3 regions of the Sphingomonas larreae genome follow, and region 2 is predicted to be linked to each of the others. Evidence: predicted binding sites of a transcription regulator. Region 2 holds the regulator's gene; each other region holds the start of a gene.
The links. Region 2 encodes LexA, which represses DNA repair genes until DNA is damaged. Its sites were predicted from a motif close to GTTCCNCNCTTGTTCT; they were not measured.
Positions count from the first base shown of each region.

Region 1: a site for LexA is predicted at 2,934-2,949, ahead of radA (DNA repair protein RadA). Genes of this name have one in related genera too.
Region 3: a site for LexA is predicted at 2,710-2,725, ahead of ACMGDM_RS17930 (ImuA family protein). Genes of this name have one in related genera too.

Region 1 covers NZ_JBLFFI010000003.1:535,811-541,569, reverse strand. The annotation lists gene ACMGDM_RS14105 (response regulator) at 1-74, opposite strand, end outside; gene ACMGDM_RS14100 (phosphoenolpyruvate carboxykinase) at 255-1,862, shown strand; gene ACMGDM_RS14095 (hypothetical protein) at 2,093-2,809, opposite strand; gene radA (DNA repair protein RadA) at 2,970-4,346, shown strand; gene ACMGDM_RS14085 (CvpA family protein) at 4,499-5,059, shown strand; gene ACMGDM_RS14080 (iron-sulfur cluster assembly scaffold protein) at 5,056-5,496, shown strand; gene ACMGDM_RS14075 (cation:proton antiporter domain-containing protein) at 5,496-5,759, shown strand, end outside.
Region 2 covers NZ_JBLFFI010000002.1:585,689-591,447, reverse strand. The annotation lists gene ACMGDM_RS11045 (anthranilate synthase component II) at 1-163, shown strand, start outside; gene trpD (anthranilate phosphoribosyltransferase) at 160-1,155, shown strand; gene trpC (indole-3-glycerol phosphate synthase TrpC) at 1,152-1,937, shown strand; gene moaC (cyclic pyranopterin monophosphate synthase MoaC) at 1,939-2,406, shown strand; gene ACMGDM_RS11025 (molybdopterin molybdotransferase MoeA) at 2,406-3,584, shown strand; gene lexA (transcriptional repressor LexA) at 3,643-4,308, shown strand; gene ACMGDM_RS11015 (ComEC/Rec2 family competence protein) at 4,459-5,759, opposite strand, start outside.
Region 3 covers NZ_JBLFFI010000006.1:140,029-145,787, forward strand. The annotation lists gene ACMGDM_RS17925 (DUF6504 family protein) at 1-2,019, opposite strand, end outside; gene ACMGDM_RS17930 (ImuA family protein) at 1,934-2,683, opposite strand; gene ACMGDM_RS17935 (3-methyl-2-oxobutanoate dehydrogenase (2-methylpropanoyl-transferring) subunit alpha) at 2,993-4,270, shown strand; gene ACMGDM_RS17940 (alpha-ketoacid dehydrogenase subunit beta) at 4,475-5,479, shown strand; gene ACMGDM_RS17945 (dihydrolipoamide acetyltransferase family protein) at 5,486-5,759, shown strand, end outside.

The DNA of each region.
Region 1 (5,759 bases), on a different contig from region 2:
TCCGCCTGCAGCGCGATCGACACCGAGGTGAGGATGTTGCGGTCGTCGTCGACCAGCGCGATCGTAGCCGTCATCGGATGGTCCGGGTCATAGCGTCCAGTGGGTAATCGAAAGCACGATTGCGCTCAATGCCGCGCAAGAGCGGTATGATCGCCGTGTTTAACACGTTTGACGGGGCGTAACCGAAGGCGTAAACATGTTAAACAGAGATCGCGCTGTGAGACCGCGGCGCGGGCGAAAAAGAGGATGGACCATTGAGCGATCGCATTCCGGATGCCGGGCTTGAGGCGCAGGGTATCGAAACGCGTGCCACGTTGCACTGGAATCTGGTCACCGCGCGGCTGGTCGAGGCGGCGGTGGCGCGCAACGAGGGCAAGCTCTCCGCCGACGGTCCGTTGGTGGTCGAGACCGGACCGCACACCGGCCGGTCTGCGCAGGACAAGTTCATCGTGCGCGACGCCGAGACCGAGGCGAGCGTGTGGTGGGGCAAGTCGAACAAGGCGATGACCCCCGAGCATTTCGCCGCGCTCAAGGAAGACTTTCTCACCGCGCTGCGCGCCAGGAGCGACCTGTTCGTCCAGGATCTTTACGGTGGCTCGCAGCCGGGCCACCGCGTCCGCGTCCGCGTCATCAACGAGCTGGCATGGCACAATCTGTTCATCCGCACGATGCTCGTCCGCCCGGAAGAGCCGGAACTGAAGGGCTTTGTGGCCGATTACACGATCATCGACCTGCCGAGCTTCCGTGCCGATCCGGCGCGCCACGGCTGCCGCAGCGAGACCGTGATCGCGGTGAACATGAGCGAGAAGCTCGTGCTGATCGGGGGCACGCGCTACGCCGGCGAGATGAAGAAGTCGGTGTTCGGCATCCTCAACTATCTGCTGCCGCCGACCGGCGTGATGCCGATGCACTGCTCCGCCAACATGGGCGACGATGGGCGCACCGCGGTGTTCTTCGGGCTGTCGGGCACCGGCAAGACGACGCTGTCCGCCGATCCCAAGCGCACGCTGATCGGCGACGACGAGCACGGCTGGTCGGATGATGCGGTCTTCAACTTCGAGGGCGGCTGCTACGCCAAGATGATCCGCCTCTCGCCCGAGGCCGAGCCCGAAATTTTCGCGACCACCAAGCGGTTCGGCACGGTGCTCGAGAACGTCGTGATGGACGAGGTGACACGCCAGCTTGACCTACACGACGCGTCGCTCGCGGAGAACAGTCGCGGCGCCTATCCGATCGACTTCATCCCGAACACGTCCGAACGCAACATGGGCGGCACGCCGCGCAGCATCGTGATGCTCACCGCGGACGCGTACGGCATCCTGCCACCGATCGCCAAGCTGACCCCCGACCAGGCGATGTATCACTTCCTCTCGGGCTATACCGCGCGCGTGGCGGGCACCGAGATGGGGGTGACCGAGCCGGACGCGACCTTCTCGACCTGCTTCGGCGCGCCGTTCATGCCGCGCCACCCGTCGGTCTATGGCAACCTGCTCAAGGAGCGGATCGCGCGCGGCGGGGTGGACTGCTGGCTGGTCAACACCGGCTGGACCGGCGGTTCGTACGGGATCGGTCACCGCATGCCGATCAAGGCGACCCGCGCGCTGCTCGACGCGGCACTGGATGGCAGCCTGAACGACGCCGAGTTCCGCACCGATCCCAACTTCGGGTTCAAGGTGCCGGTCGCGGTGCCCGGGGTGGATCCCGCGATCCTCGACCCGCGCGTGACCTGGGCGGACAAGCTCGCTTATGACACCGCGGCGGCGCGGCTGGTCAACCTGTTCAACGACAATTTCGCGCAGTTCGCGGATCACGTCGATCAGGGCGTACGTGATGCCGCGCCGCGGGCGGTCGCGTCGGCGTGATGGAGCAAGGTTGACGCCAAGAGGCGGAGACGGCGTCAAGCCGTGCCTGTAGCTCTGCGAACGGTCGAGCCGCGCGGCAAAGAACGGCGATCTAGCTCGATCGCCATTTAGCCGAGCCGCCGCCTTCGCTGGGTACGACGCCCGGCTGGCACGAGCCCGGCGCCTCAGAAAAGAAGCGCCGCCGACGTCCCTCGACGCGGGCGGCGCTCCTGACTCAACCTAGCCCCTGATTAGCGCGGCTTGCGCTTGCTCTTTGTCGTCGTCGTGGTCGCACCCGGCGCGGTGGTCGACGCGTCGGCCGTGGTGCCCGGCGTCGATGTGCTCTCGGTGCCGGTCGCGGCGATGGTGCCGGCGGCCGTCTCGGTGGTGCTCGTCGCCGACGAGGTTGACGACGACGCACCCGCGCTGCCGCCGCCCGCCGCCGTCATGGCCGCCTTGAGCTGCGCCGCGGTCATGCCGAGCATCACGCCCTGCGGCCCGGGGCCGAAGCCGGTCGTCGGCAGCACCACCGGACCATCGGCCGTGGTCAGCGTCACGCCACTAGCATCAACCGACTTGATCGTGCCGAGCTGGCTGCCGCCGGTACCGTAGACCGTAGCGCCGGGCACCAGCTTGGACTTGAAGTCGGCCGATGCCTGCGCCTGCTGCTGACCCGCGGCGGCCTCGAGCTGGGCCTTGGTCATCGCCAGCACCGGTCCCTGCGCGCCCTTGCCGAGCGAGGTCAGCGGGATCGCGGCCTTGACCGTACCGGTGTTGACGACCGCATTAGTACCGTCGGTGCTTTCGACGGTGCCGACGACGCCACCCGACGTGTCATAGACGGTCGCGCCGGTGGTGACGGCGGCTCCACCCGTGGCAGGCGCCTGGGCCGGCGCCGACGCTTGCGCCAGCGCGGACCCCGGGAGGGCGGCGGCGGAAGCGAGGGCGAGAACGGCGAAGTGCTTCACGAGAAACTCCTGTGGTCGTTTGCGAAAAGATATCGTCGCTGAAACGATCGCGTCACAACGAGGGTTCCGAGGGATGGCCGACCCGGCCTGCACCTGAGGTGAACCGCTTGTTCATCGAACAGTCGTTCCCTTCCTGTTCCCGGGGCGCTATGGACGGGCGATGGCCAAGATCCACAAGCGCTACGTGTGCCAGTCATGCGGCTCGGTGACCCATCGCTGGCAGGGCCAGTGCGCGGACTGTTCGGAGTGGAACACGTTGGTGGAGGAGGCGCCGGTCGCCGCTACGCCGTTCCAGGCCAAGCATAATCTTCAAGGCGGCGGGCGCACCATCACGCTGGTCGGGCTTGATGCCGAGGTGGCGCTGCCGCCGCGCACGCCGTTCGGCATCGCCGAGCTCGACCGCGCGCTCGGCGGCGGGCTGGTGGCGGGATCGGCGACGCTGATCGGCGGCGATCCCGGCATCGGCAAGTCGACGCTGCTGCTCCAGGCCGCGGCCACCCTGGCGCGACGCGGGCATGAGGTGGCCTATGTCTCGGGCGAGGAGGCGGCGGATCAGGTGCGGCTGCGCGCGCGCCGGCTCGGGCTGGGCGACGCGCCGGTCAAGCTCGCCGCAGCGACCTCAACGCGCGACATCCTCACCACTTTGTCGCAGGATCGCCCGCCCGCGCTGCTGGTGATCGACTCGATCCAGACGATGCACTCCGACCTGATCGAGGGCGCGCCCGGCACGGTAAGCCAGGTCCGCGCCAGCGCGCAGGAACTGATCCGCTTCGCCAAGGAGCGCGGCACCGCGGTGGTGCTGGTCGGCCATGTCACCAAGGACGGCACGATCGCGGGGCCGCGCGTGCTCGAGCATATGGTTGACACGGTGCTGAGCTTCGAGGGCGAGCGCAGCCACCAGTATCGCATCCTGCGCAGCCTCAAGAACCGCTTCGGCGGCACCGACGAGATCGGCGTTTTCGCCATGGCAGGGGAAGGGTTGGCGGAGGTGTCGAATCCGTCTGCGCTGTTCCTCACCCAGCGCGACGAAGGTGTAACCGGTGCCACCGTCTTCCCCGCGCTGGAGGGGACGCGGCCGGTGCTGGTCGAGATCCAGGCACTGGTGGTGCGGCTCGCCAGCGGCGCCACGCCGCGGCGCGCGGTGGTCGGGTGGGACTCGGGGCGACTGGCGATGATTCTGGCGGTGCTGGAGGCGCGCTGCGGCCTCAGCTTCTCCACTTGTGAGGTCTATCTCAACGTCGCGGGCGGCTATCGCGTGCAGGACCCGGCGGCCGACCTCGCCGTGGCGGCGGCCTTGGTGTCCGCGCTGAGCGAGCGCCCGGTGCCCGCCGATGCGGTGGCGTTCGGCGAGATCGCGCTGTCGGGCGAGCTGCGCCCCGTCGCGCACGCGCCGCTGCGGCTCAAGGAAGCGGCCAAGCTCGGCTTCGAGCGCGCGCTGCTGCCCGACAGCGCCGCGGGTGCGGAGCGCGACGTAATGCGGCGCTCGAGCTTCCGCACGCTGGGGCAGTTCGTCGATCATCTGCTGGGGAGAGGGTAAGGAGGGTAGATCCACCCCGCTCGCGGGAAGGATCGGCGTCGCTCCAGCCGCTCTTCAGTCACCATCCCGAGTAGCCGCCCTGCCCCCTTCGCGCGCGCCCTCACCGCAACTCGCGCTAGCTCATCCCGCCGTCACGCCATATGGAGGCGGACATGAATTGGCAGGGGCTCGACATCGCCGTACTCGCCGCGGTGGCGCTCACCGCGCTGGGTGGACTGAGGCGCGGTTTCATTGGCGAGGTGCTGGCCTTGTTCGCCTGGGTGGCGATGGTGTTCGCGCTCAAGATCTTTCACCTGCCGCTCGCGCATGCGCTCGCCACCCCGGTCGGCAGCGTATCGGGCGCGGCGGTGCTCGCCTTTGTGATCCTTACCGCGGGCACCTATTTTCTCAGCAAGATCGTGGTCAGCGCGGTGGCGCGGCGCACCCGCACCTCGGTGCTCGGGCCCATCGACCGGGCGCTCGGTTTCGGCTTCGGCGCGCTCAAGGGTTTGATCCTGGCGAGCCTCGCCTATCTTTTGCTCATCCTCGTGCTCGACGTAACGGGCGGCGGGCCGTCGCACCGGCCGGCGTGGCTGACGCAGGCGCGGACCTATCCGCTGCTCACCGCGACCAGCGGCTCGATTGCCGACTTTGTCGCGCGCCGGCGCGCGGGTGAACCCGTGTTCGGGCCGCGGTTGCCGGCGCGCCCCGATGGAGCCAAGACGTCGTCATGAGCCTGGACCTGTACACCCCCGAGATCAGCGCGCTGGCGATCGGCAATCCCTATCCGGAGCGGCTTGATGGTGCGGCTGGCACGGCCGAGAAGCGCTCGCCGATCTGCGGCAGCCGCGTGACCGTGGACGTGAACGTCGACGACGCCGGCAGGGTCGCCGCGCTCGGCACGCAGGTGCGCGCCTGTCTGCTGGGCCAGGCCGCGTCGACGCTGCTGGCGCGGCACGCGGTCGGCCGCACGCCCGAGGAGCTGGCGCTGGTGCGCGACGCGCTCACCGCCTGGCTGGCCGGCACCGGCGAAGTGCCGGACTGGCCCGGGATCGAGATCTTCGCTCCGGGGCTTAAGCTCACCGCGCGTCACCCGTCGATCCGGCTCGCGTTCGAAGCGGCGGCGGAGGCGGCCGAGCAGGCGCGCGCGGCCCGCCGGGTCGTCGCGTGATGGAGCACGCCGCGGACGGCTCGCTGGTGCGCGACGGCACGATCCTGCTCGGTGCCGGGCTCGTGTTCGTGCTGCTGTTCCGCCGGCTCGGGCTGGGTGCGACATTGGGCTTCCTCGTCGCCGGCGCGCTCGTCGGGCCGCAGCTGCTCGGCCTGGTGGGTGACGCCGAGACCAAGCTGGGCTTCGCCGAACTCGGCATCACGTTGCTGCTCTTCATCGTCGGGCTGGAACTGAGCCCGACGCGGCTGTGGCGACTCAAGGAG
Region 2 (5,759 bases):
GACCGCGGCAGACGCCTCGGTGATGGGACTGCGACATCGCGAGCTGCCGATCCATGGCGTCCAGTTCCACCCGGAGAGCATCGCCACGGAGCATGGTCATGCGCTGATCGCCAACTTCCTGCGGTTGGCGGGGATAGATCACGTTGCCCGGGCGGCGGCATGACCGTCGTGGCCGCGTTACCCGATCCGGCCACGCCGCTGTCGCGCGAGAGCGCGGCACAGGCATTCGCAGACATCCTCGACGCGCGAGCGAGCGAGGATGCGATCGCCGACTTCCTGCTCGAACTCTCGCTGCGCGGCGAGACCAGCATCGAAATCGCCGCCGCCGCGCGCGCGCTGCGTGACCGGCTGATCCCGATCACCGCACCCGCAGGTGCGATCGACGTGTGCGGCACCGGCGGCGATGGGCAGCACACGCTCAACGTGTCGACGGCGGTAAGTCTGGTGGTCGCCGCCTGCGGCGTGCCGGTCGCCAAGCATGGCAATCGCGCGGCCTCGTCCAAGGCAGGTGCGGCCGATACGCTGGAGGCGCTCGGCCTCGACATGGAACGCGCCGGTGCACAGGCCGAGGCGACGCTTGCGGAGCTCGGCATCGGCTTCCTGTTCGCGGGGAACCATCATCCGGCGATGCGCCGCATCACCCCGATCCGGCGTCGCATCGGCCGTCGCACCATCTTCAACCTGATGGGGCCACTCGCCAATCCTGCGCATGTCACGCGCCAGCTCATCGGCATCGCGCGCCCCGATTACGCCCCGATCTACGCCGCCGCGCTGACCGAGCTGGGCAGCGAGGCGGCGCTGGTCGTCGCCGGCGAGGAAGGGCTGGACGAGATGTCGGGCGCCGGACCGACCGCTGTCGTGTCGATCGGCGCGGTGTCGCTGCCCGCGCGGGTCGTTCCCGAGGACGCGGGCGTCACGCGCCATCCGACCAGCGCGATCCGCGGCGGCGACCCGGCGTATAATGCGCTCGCGCTGCGCCGCCTGCTTGGCGGCGAGCACGGCCCCTATCGCGACGCGGTGCTGCTCAACGCGGCCGCTGCGCTGATGCTCGCCGGTCGCACCGCCACGCTCGCCGACGGTGCCGCGCGTGCCGCTGAGGCGCTCGACCGTGGCGACGCCAACGCGCTTCTAGACCGCTGGATCGCCTACGCATGACCATCCTCGCCGACATCTGCGCCACCAAACGCGATGAGGTGCGTGCCCGCCGCGCCGCCGTGAGCGATGCCCAGCTTCGCGAGCGCGCCGCGGCTCAGTCGGCGCCGCGCGGGTTCGTCGCCGCGCTTGAGCGGACCGTCATGGCGGGGCGCCACGCGCTCATCACCGAGATCAAGAAAGCGAGCCCGTCCAAAGGGTTGATCCGGCCGGACTTCGATCCGCCGGCGCATGCACGCGCTTATGCTGAGGCGGGCGCCGCCTGCCTTTCGGTGCTGACCGACGCGCCCTATTTCCAAGGGAGCGAAGACTATCTGATCGCCGCGCGCGCGGCCTGCGATCTCCCGGTGTTGCGCAAGGACTTCACCGTCGATCCGTGGCAGGCGCTCGAGGCGCGCAGCATCGGCGCCGACGCGATCCTGCTGATCGTCGCCGTGCTGGACGACTCACTGCTCGCCGAGTGCGAGGCCGCGGCGCTCGAACAGGGGCTCGACGTGCTGGTCGAGGTGCATGACGCCGCCGAGCTCGAGCGTGCGGCACGGCTGCGCTCGCGGCTGATCGGCGTCAACAACCGCGACCTGCGCACCTTCGAGGTCGATGTCCGCCGAACCGAGCAACTCGCCGCCCTCGCGCCAGCGGGGACGCTGCTGGTGGCGGAGAGCGGGCTCACCACCCGCGCCGACCTGGACTCGCTTGCAGCGCACGATGTGCATTGCTTCCTGATCGGTGAGGCGCTGATGCGGCAGCACGACGTCGCCGCGGCGACGCGCCTGCTGGTCGGCTGACGTGAGCGGGCTGACTCACCTCGACGACGCCGGCGCCGCGCATATGGTCGACGTCAGCGCCAAGCAGCCGACCCGTCGGGAGGCGGTGGCGACCGGCCGGATCACGATGAGCGACGCCGCGGTCACCGCGATCCGTGCCGGGGCGGTCGCCAAAGGCGACGTACTGGCGGTTGCACGCGTGGCGGGGATCATGGCGGCGAAGCGCACCAGCGACCTCGTGCCGCTTTGCCACCCGCTCCCGCTCAGCCGCGTCGCGCTCGACCTCGACCTCGACGCGACTGGGGTGATCGCCACCGCCACCGTGGCGACGGATGGCAAGACCGGGGTGGAAATGGAGGCTCTCACCGCGGTGTCGGTGGCGCTGCTGACCGTTTACGACATGGCCAAGGCGCTCGACAAACGGATGATGATCGACGGCGTCCGGCTGATCGAGAAGCGCGGCGGCCGCTCGGGCGATTGGCGCGCCTGATGGCCGGGTTGCTGCCGGTCGAGGAAGCGCAGGCGCGCGTGCTTGCTTTGGGCACGCCGGTCGAAAAGGTGGAGGTGCCGATCGGCGAGGCGCTCGGCCGTTGGGCCGCCGAGCCCGTGCGCGCGCGCCGCACCCAGCCCGCGCACGACGTCTCGGCGATGGACGGCTATGCATTGCGCTTCGCCGATCTAGGCGGGTCGCTGCACGTGATCGGCGAGAGCGCGGCGGGAGCGCCGTTCGCGGGGACGCTTGCTGAGGGCGAAGCGGTGCGGATCTTCACCGGCGCGGTGATGCCGGTGGGCAGCGACACGGTGCTGGTCCAGGAAGAGGCGCACCGCGACGGCGAGCGCGTGACGCTCCATGGTGAGGGCCCGGCACATCGCGGCCGCAACGTGCGCCCGCGCGGGCTCGACTTCGCCGAAGGCGACGAGCTGGTCGCGCGCGGCGAACGCTTCACCGCGGCGCGGCTCGCGGTGGCGGCGACCGGCGGCGTCGGTCGCGTGACGGTCGCGCGGGCGGTGCGCGTCGCGCTCGCGGCGACGGGCGACGAACTGGTGGAGCCGGGCACGCCGGGCGACGCCCTTCCCGAGTCCAACCGCCTGCTGCTGCGCGCCCTGCTCGCCGACATGGGGGTCGAGATCGTCGATCTGGGTATCCTGCCCGACCGGCTCGACCGGCTCACCGCCGCCTTCACCGCGGTCGACGCCGACGTGCTCGTCACGACGGGCGGCGCGTCGGTCGGCGACCATGATCTCGTCCGCCCCGCGCTTGCCGCGGCAGGGGTGACGCTCGACTTCTGGCGTATCGCGCTGCGGCCGGGCAAGCCGATGCTGGCGGGGCGCCGCGGTCGGCTCGCGATTGTGGGTCTGCCCGGCAACCCCGTGTCCGCGTTCGTCACCGCGCTCTTGTTCGTGCGCCCGCTCGTCGCCCACCTCGCCGGCGCGGCGCAGCCCTTCCCCGTCGCCACCAGCGCACTGCTCGGCGAGGACCTTCCGGTCAACGGCGAGCGCACGGACTATTTGCGCGCCGAGCTGCGCGACGGCCGCGTCTATGCCTCGACCATCCAGGATAGTTCGATGCTGCGCACGTTGGCACGTTCGACCTGCCTGATTGTGCGTGCGCCACAGGCTCCCGCGGCGCACGCCGGCGACTCGGCGGAAATCCTCACGATCGCTTGACGCACCTGCACATGTTCCATAAAGGTTCCTTATCCGTTCGCGATGGAGGAATGTGGACATGCTGACGCGCAAACAGCACGAGCTGATCTGCTTCATCGAGGATCGGCTCGCCGAGAGCGGCGTGTCGCCCTCGTTCGAGGAGATGAAGGACGCGCTCGAGCTGAAGAGCAAGTCGGGTGTCCACCGGCTGATCAGCGCGCTGGAAGAGCGCGGCTACCTGCGTCGCCTGCCCAATCGCGCCCGCGCGCTGGAGGTGCTCAAGGCGCCCGAGCGTGGAGAGCCGAAGCGCGCGGCAACGCCGTCGCGGCGTGCCCCTGCCGAGCCGGTGGCGCCTGCCAACGATATCGTCGAGATCCCACTGCACGGCCGGATCGCGGCGGGTGTTCCGATCGAGGCATTCGAGGGTGCGACCACCCTCCCCGTTCCCGCTGCGCTGCTCGGCAGCGGCGAGCATTTTGCGCTCGAGGTCGCCGGTGACTCGATGGTGGACGCCGCCATCCTGGACGGCGACTATGCGCTGATCCGCCGCCAGGAGGTGGCCCGCGACGGCGAGATCGTCGTCGCGCTGATCGACGAGAGCGAGGCGACGCTGAAATATTTCCGGCGCGAGGGGGCAATGATCCGGCTCGATCCGGCGAACCGCTCCTACGATCCGCAGCGTTATTCGCCAACCCAGGTGCGGGTGCAGGGAAAATTGGCGGGGATCCTTCGCCGCTACGATTGACGGAGTTCTCGTCGGCGGGCCTCGTGTAACGCCTTCGAACGGCTTCCGCGCGGCGCTCGGCGCGTCTGGAGAAGTTGACCGCGCGATCGCCGGAACAGGGCGCGTCAGGAGGTGGCGTCGACCTGCCCCGCCTGAACGTCATACGTCTTGCTACCGTGGCGGGACGGGTGCGGTGATCCAAGGGTGCGTGTCGCCGGGGGTGCGGACCGTCACCACCCGATCGTTCGCGAAGGTGACAGCCACGCCGCCGGTCCGTGCGAGCGCGTCGCGGTCGAGCGTCAGCCAGCGCGCGCGACACGCCCGCGGCACGCGGCGCTCGCTTACAACCACGTCGGCGCTGGCGCAGAGGGGCGCGAGGCGCGCGGTGGATACGTAATAGCCGCTGCGGGTCGCCAGCACGCGGCGCCAGCGAGGGCCGACCCGGCGCTGCCACCAGCACAGATCGCGATTGCAGCGGGCCTCCCGGGACTCGCTGAGCAATCCCGGCACGCCGTCGAGGCCGCCGTTCTGTGCCAGCACGTCGCGAACATAGCCGCCGCTGCGATCGCGCAGCAGCGCCAGGCCGCCGTCTGCCTGGCGTAGCGCGAGATGGCGCCCGTCGCCGGTGACGAGCAGGTCGGGCGGCGGGGTCGCGAGCGTCCAGGCGGCGCCGAGCAGCCATGGTGCCACGCCGAGATAGCGCCACCGCGTTCGCCATAAGGCGAGCCATATGCCTCCTGTCACCATCATCGCGAACGCGCCCAACGGCATCGCCGGGACCGCGCGAACCGCGCCCGGCAGCGCGGCGACCGTGTGCGCGATCCACAGCAGCGCCGCGATCGCGCGACCGGCCAGCCACCAGGCCGGTGCACCCAGCGCTACGGCATCAAGCAGCAGCGCGAGCGCGACCGCTGGCATGATCGCGAAGGTGGTCAGCGGGATCGCGACGATATTGGCGACCGCGCCATAGGCACCGGCCTGGTGAAAGTAAAAGATCGCGATCGGCATCAGCGCCAGTTCCACCACCGCGCCGGTCAGCAGCAGCGAGGTGCCCTCGCGCGCCAGCTTGCGCGGCCATGGCTCGTCGCGCGCCATCAGCAATGTGCGAATGCGCGGGTGCTCGTGCAGCGCGACGATCGACGCCACCGCCGCGAACGACAGCTGGAAGCTCGGTCCCACCACGGCCTCGGGCCAGGCGGCGAGCACCACCAGCGCACCCATCGCGACCAGCCGCAGCGTCAGCGCCTCGCGCCCCAGCGCGAGGGCGGCGAGAACCATCAGCGCGGCGACGCAGCTCCGGATCGTCGGCACCTGCGAGCCGGTCAGCCAGGTATAGCCGATCGCGGCGATCGCCCCCGCCCCCGCGGCGACGAGCGGCAGCCGGCCGGTGAGCGCGAGCCGACGCGACAAGGCCAGCAGCCGCAGGACCGCGGTCATCACGATCCCGACCGTGGCGGTGATATGGAGGCCGC
Region 3 (5,759 bases), on a different contig from region 2:
CTGGCGCGCGCCGCGCCCCGCGCGCGCCAGCTCGGCGGCGAGCCGATCGACCAATTGCCCGATCCAGTGCGCGATCGGCTCGGCGGTGAGCAGCGGCTCAGCGAAGCGCTGCTCCACCGTAATCGCCACCGGCGGCACCACCGGGGCGAGCGGCTCGGGCGCGCGCCCGCTTGCCTGGTCGAGCCGCTGCGCCAGCGCGGTGCCGAAGCGGCGTGCCAGCGGCGCGCGCGGCAGCGCGGCGAGCTGGCCGACGGTGTCGACGCCGAGCCGGCGCAGCAGCTCGAGCGCGCGCTCGTCGACGCGGAGCGACGCCACCGGCAGCGGCGCGAGCGCGTCGAGCGTCGCGCCCGGCGGCAGGATGGTCACGCCGCCCCGCTCGGGTTCGGCATGGTGCGCGCAGGCCCAGGCGGCGCCGGCGGTATCGGCGATCGCGACGCGCGCGGTGATGCCGAGCCGCGCGAGCAGCCGCACCAGCCGCCGCGCCAGCCGCGACTCGCCGCCGTGGAGATGCGCCACGCCGGTGAGGTCGAGCAGCAGCGACTGCGAATCCTCGATCGCCACCACCGGGGTCCAGCGCCGCGCCAGTGCGACCGCGAGGCGGTGGAGCGCGCGGTCGTCGCCCTCCGGGTCGGCGTCGCGCACGACGATCTCGGGGGTGGCGGCGCGCACCTGGGTCAGCGCCATGCCGGGCTCGACCCCGATCGCGCGAGCCGCGGGCGAGGCGGCGGCGATCTCGACGCGGCTGCCCACCTTCTGCACGGTGACGAGCGGCGGTGCGCGGTCGGCTGCGACGTCGGCCGGGGCGCTCGCGGCGGCGTCGCGACAGACGCGCGCGACCGTGCCGGCGGTGGTGCGGCCGGTGTCGAAGAAGGCGGCGATCTCCTTGACCGCGGCGCCGGGGTCGTTCGAGCCGGGGCGGCGCTCCTTGGCGGCGGTCTTGTCCGGGTGCGGCCCGTCGCCGGGATAGCGGATCGCGGGCATCGCGTTCAACGCGCCGCTCAGCGCGGGGGAGACGTGGGGCGCGCGCGGGGCGGGGCGGGAATCCGGTACGACGGGGGTGTCTGAGATGGAAGCCGGAGGGCCGTCGGCTGCGGTGGAGACGTGCGCCACGAGGCGGACGGTGGGGCTCGCACCCTCCCGCCCTTTTCCGTCATCCCGGACCTGTTCCGGGATCCAGCCTTCCGCGCACGCCTCGGCCGCTGATGGCGCGGAACCGTGGATCCTGGAAAACGTCCGGGATGACGAAGGGGAGGAAAGCGAGGGTCGCGCCTCGTCACCGCGGCCCTGCGCCGAGAGCCGTCGTCCCGCGCGAGTCGCCGCCGGTTCGCTCGCGGCACCCCGGATTTCGGAACACATCCGGGATGACGAAGCGGAAGAGGGTAAGGGGCGCGCGTCGTCACCCCGACCTTGCGCCGGGGTCCATCGTGCCGCGGGCACCGGGGTGGGTTGGCTCGCGGCACCCTGCGCTCGGTCGGACGGCGGCAAGGCGGGTAACGGTCGCGCCCCGGCCTCCCCCATGCCGCGCTCACGCTGGCGCGACGTCGGCCGCACGCCCTCGCCGCCGGTGCGCACCGGCGGCATCACCGGCTCGGGCCAGCCGCTGGATTTGCCGCCGTCGTCACCGGGCAGCCGCTTGAACGGATGTTCCGCCGCCTCGCTGCGCCGCCCCATCTCGCGCATCGGCGGACGCTGGTGCGGCGCGATCGCGGCGACGCGCCGCGCGACGTCGGCGCGCGTCTCGCCCGCCCAGCACGCGCCTGCGCCGCCGGTGGCCTCGTCGACACCGCGCAGCGGGCCGGGCAGATAGCCGCCGTCGTCGCGCGCCCAGCGCGCGCCCGGGCGCCAGCCCGAGTTGCGCGGCGCGTCGCACTGCTTGCCGCCCTGCTCGGCGTCGCCCGCAGCCTTCAGCGCGGCGAGGTTGAGCGCGACTCGCTCAGGCGGCGGCGCGAGCGCCGGCTCTGCCCGCCGCAGCCGGTCGATCGACCAGTCGGGCAGGTAGAGCGATGCGACCCGTCTCATCGCATGCCTCCACGATTGTCTGAAAAGGTTCGCCGTTGCGCTGCCGCACCAGCGCGAGGTCCCAGCGCGCGCGCCCTACGCCGGCGACCGGCAGCGGCGCCGAGGGGGCAGAGCCGACGCGCCACCGCGTCACCGCCGCGGAGGGCACCGCGAGCGGGTCCGCGCCCTCGCGCGCGTGGCGCTTGAGCAGCAAGGCGATGGTGCGCCCGCCCTCGGCGGCGAGCTGGAGCCGGCGCGTCGAGGCCATCGCCGCACGGCGCGTCTCGCCAATGACCGCGCCGAGCGCACGGTGGCGCAGGCCCTCCTCCATTAGCGCGAGCACCTCGGCATCGTCGCTCGCTTCGGCGTAGAGCACGCGATCGGGCGCGAGCCCCGACTGGTAGAGGCCGGGCGCGAACAGGTCGCGTCGCCGCACCACCCACAGCACCGGCCCCCAGGCGCGCGCGGCGACGCCGGCGAGGAACAGCGTGGCCGAGGCGTCATCGCCCATCGCGGGCGTGGCGGCGGCGACCTCGTGCAGCGCGTCGAGCCGCAGACCGCCGTTGGCGAGCCGTTCGTCGACCGCGGGCACGCCGAACGGCAGCACCGGGCGACGGTGATGGCCATCACCCTCGATCGCGCTGAGCGTATCGCGCAGGGACTGGAGGACGCTCGACTCGGACACAGGTGACGACTCGCTGGTGGAGCGTCGTTCTTACTTTGTTCTGTAGACGTGAGTCGAGTCGCTATGTGGTGAGGAGAGGCGGCCATGTCGCGCTACCTGCCCTGGGCGCGCTGTCCGAGCGTCTCTGCCACACGCTTGCCTCCTCCTGGCGTCGGGCCGTAGCGTCGCGTTCCACCGACACGAAGGTGGCCGTCACGCCGCAGCTTCTACCTCCTCACCCGCAGCAGGGGGCTTCCGCTTCGCTTGAAATATAATTACAAGCCGCCGCGAAGCCTCCCGGACCCAATCGGGCGGCCAGGAGAGTGGACCTTGGGCGACGCCCGCAACCTGAAGCCGCTGACGCTGCACGTCCCCGAGCCGCGCTTCCGCCCCGGTGACGCGGCCGATTTCGGCGACCTCGAGGTGCCCCCCGCCGGCGCCGCGCCGCGCCCCGACATCGCCGCGCACCCGCGCGACTTCACCGACCTCGCCTATACGATGGTGCGCGTGCTCGACGAGCAGCACCAGGCGGTCGGCCCGTGGAACCCGCGGCTCAGCCCCGACACGCTGCGCCGCCTGCTACGCCACATGGCGACGGTGCGCGCCTTCGACGAGCGCATGTTCCGTGCGCAGCGCCAGGGCAAGACCAGCTTCTACATGAAGTCGCTCGGCGAGGAGGCGGTGGCGGTGGCCGCGGCGCACGCGCTCGACGCCGAGGACATGTGCTTTCCGTCCTATCGCCAGCAGGGGCTGCTGATCGCGCGGGGCTGCCCGCTGGTCGACATGATGAACCAGATCTACTCGAACACCGGCGACAAGCTGCAGGGCAAGCAGCTGCCGATCATGTACTCGGAGAAGCGCTTCGGCTTTTTCTCGATCTCGGGCAATCTCACCACGCAATATCCGCAGGCGGTGGGCTGGGCGATGGCCTCCGCTTCCAAGGGCGACACGCGCATCGCCGCGACCTGGTGCGGCGAGGGCTCCACCGCGGAGGGCGACTTCCACTCCGCTCTGACGTTCGCCACCGTCTATCGCGCGCCGGTGATCTTCAACGTCGTCAACAACCAATGGGCGATCTCGAGCTTCTCGGGCTTCGCCGGGGCGGAGGCGACCACCTTCGCGGCGCGCGCGATCGGCTATGGCATCGCCGGGCTGCGGGTGGACGGCAACGACCCGCTCGCGGTCTATGCCGCGACGCTGTGGGCGGCGGAGCGCGCGCGCACCAACGTCGGGCCGACGCTGATCGAGCATTTCACCTATCGCGCCGAGGGCCACTCCACGTCGGACGACCCGTCGCAGTACCGCTCCACCGGCGAGCCGACCGCCTGGCCGCTGGGCGACCCGGTGCGCCGGCTCAAGGACCATCTGGTGACGATCGGCGAATGGGACGAGGCGCGGCAGGAGGCGATGGATCGCGAGGTCGCCGAGGAGGTCCGCGCCGCGCAGAAGGCGGCGGAGGCCAATGGCATCCTCGGCCACGGCCTGGCGCAGCCGCTCGACTCGCTGTTCGACGGCGTGTTCGAGGAGATGCCCTGGCACCTGCGCGAGCAGCGCCAGATGATGATCGACGAGGAAGCGGCCAGCGGGCGGCCGTGGGCGCGGAAGTGACGAGGGCACTCCCAATCCTCCCCAGAATGGGGAGGGGGATCGCCACGCGTCAGCGTGGTGGTGGAGGGGGCTCTCCGCGGACGACAGCGCTGGTGGAGAGCCCCCTCCACCACGCCGCTTCGCGTCGCGGTCCCCCTCCCCGCGAGCGGGGAGGATTTGGATACTGACATGACCGATGTGATCGACACCCCCACCACCACTCGCATGAACATGATCCAGGCGATCAATGCGGCGATGGACGAGATGATGGCGCGCGACCCCGACGTGATCGTGATGGGGGAGGACGTCGGCTATTTCGGCGGCGTCTTCCGCGCCACCGCGGGGCTGCAGAAGAAGTACGGCAAGACCCGCGTGTTCGACACGCCGATCACCGAGATAGGCATCGTCGGCGTCGCGATCGGCATGGGCGCCTATGGCCTGCGTCCGGTGCCCGAGATCCAGTTCGCCGATTACATCTACCCCGCGCTGGACCAGCTCGTCTCCGAGGCGGCGCGGCTGCGCTACCGCTCGGCCGGCGACTTTACCGCGCCCATCACCGTGCGCTCGCCCTATGGTGGCGGCATCTTCGGCGGGCAGACCCACTCGCAGTCGCCCGAGGGCATCTTCACGCACGTCTCGGGGATCAAGACGGTGATCCCCTCCACCCCCTACGACGCCAAGGGGCTGCTGATCGCCGCGATCGAGGACAATGACCCGGTGCTCTTCCTCGAGCCCAAGCGGATCTACAACGGCCCGTTCAACGGCCATTGGGACCGTCCGGCGGAGAATTGGTCGAAGCATCCCGGCGGCGAGGTGCCGACCGGATACTACACCGTCCCGCTCGGCCAGGCGAAGGTGGTGCGCGCGGGCGAGGCGGTGACGATGCTCGCTTATGGCACGATGGTGCACGTCTGCGCGCAGGTGGTCGCCGACACGGGGGTGGACGCCGAGATCATCGACCTGCGCACGCTCGTCCCGCTCGACATCGAGGCGATCGAGCGCTCGGTGAAGAAGACCGGGCGCTGCATGGTGGTGCACGAGGCGACGCGCACCGGCGGCTTCGGCGCCGAGCTGGCCGCATTGGTGCAGGAACGCTGCTTCTATCACCTCGAGGCGCCGGTCGAGCGCGTCACCGGCTTCGACACGCCCTACCCGCACAGCCTGGAATGGGCCTATTTCCCCGGCCCGGTGCGGATTGGCCAGGCGCTCAAGAAGATTCTCAAGGACTAAACGCACATGGCGCGCTTCACCTTCAAGCTGCCCGACATCGGCGAGGGCATTTCCGAGGCCGAGATCGTCGCCTGGCACGTCCAGGTCGGCGACCGCGTCGAGGAGGATCAGCAGCTCGCCGACATGATGACCGACAAGGCCACGGTCGAGATGGAGAGCCCGGTCGCGGGCGTCGTGGTCGAGCGGGCCGGCGAGGTCGGCGACCAGGTCTCGATCGGCGCGCCGCTGGTGGTGATCGAGACCGAAGGGGATAGTGCAGTCCCGCCGCCGGTGGAGGTGG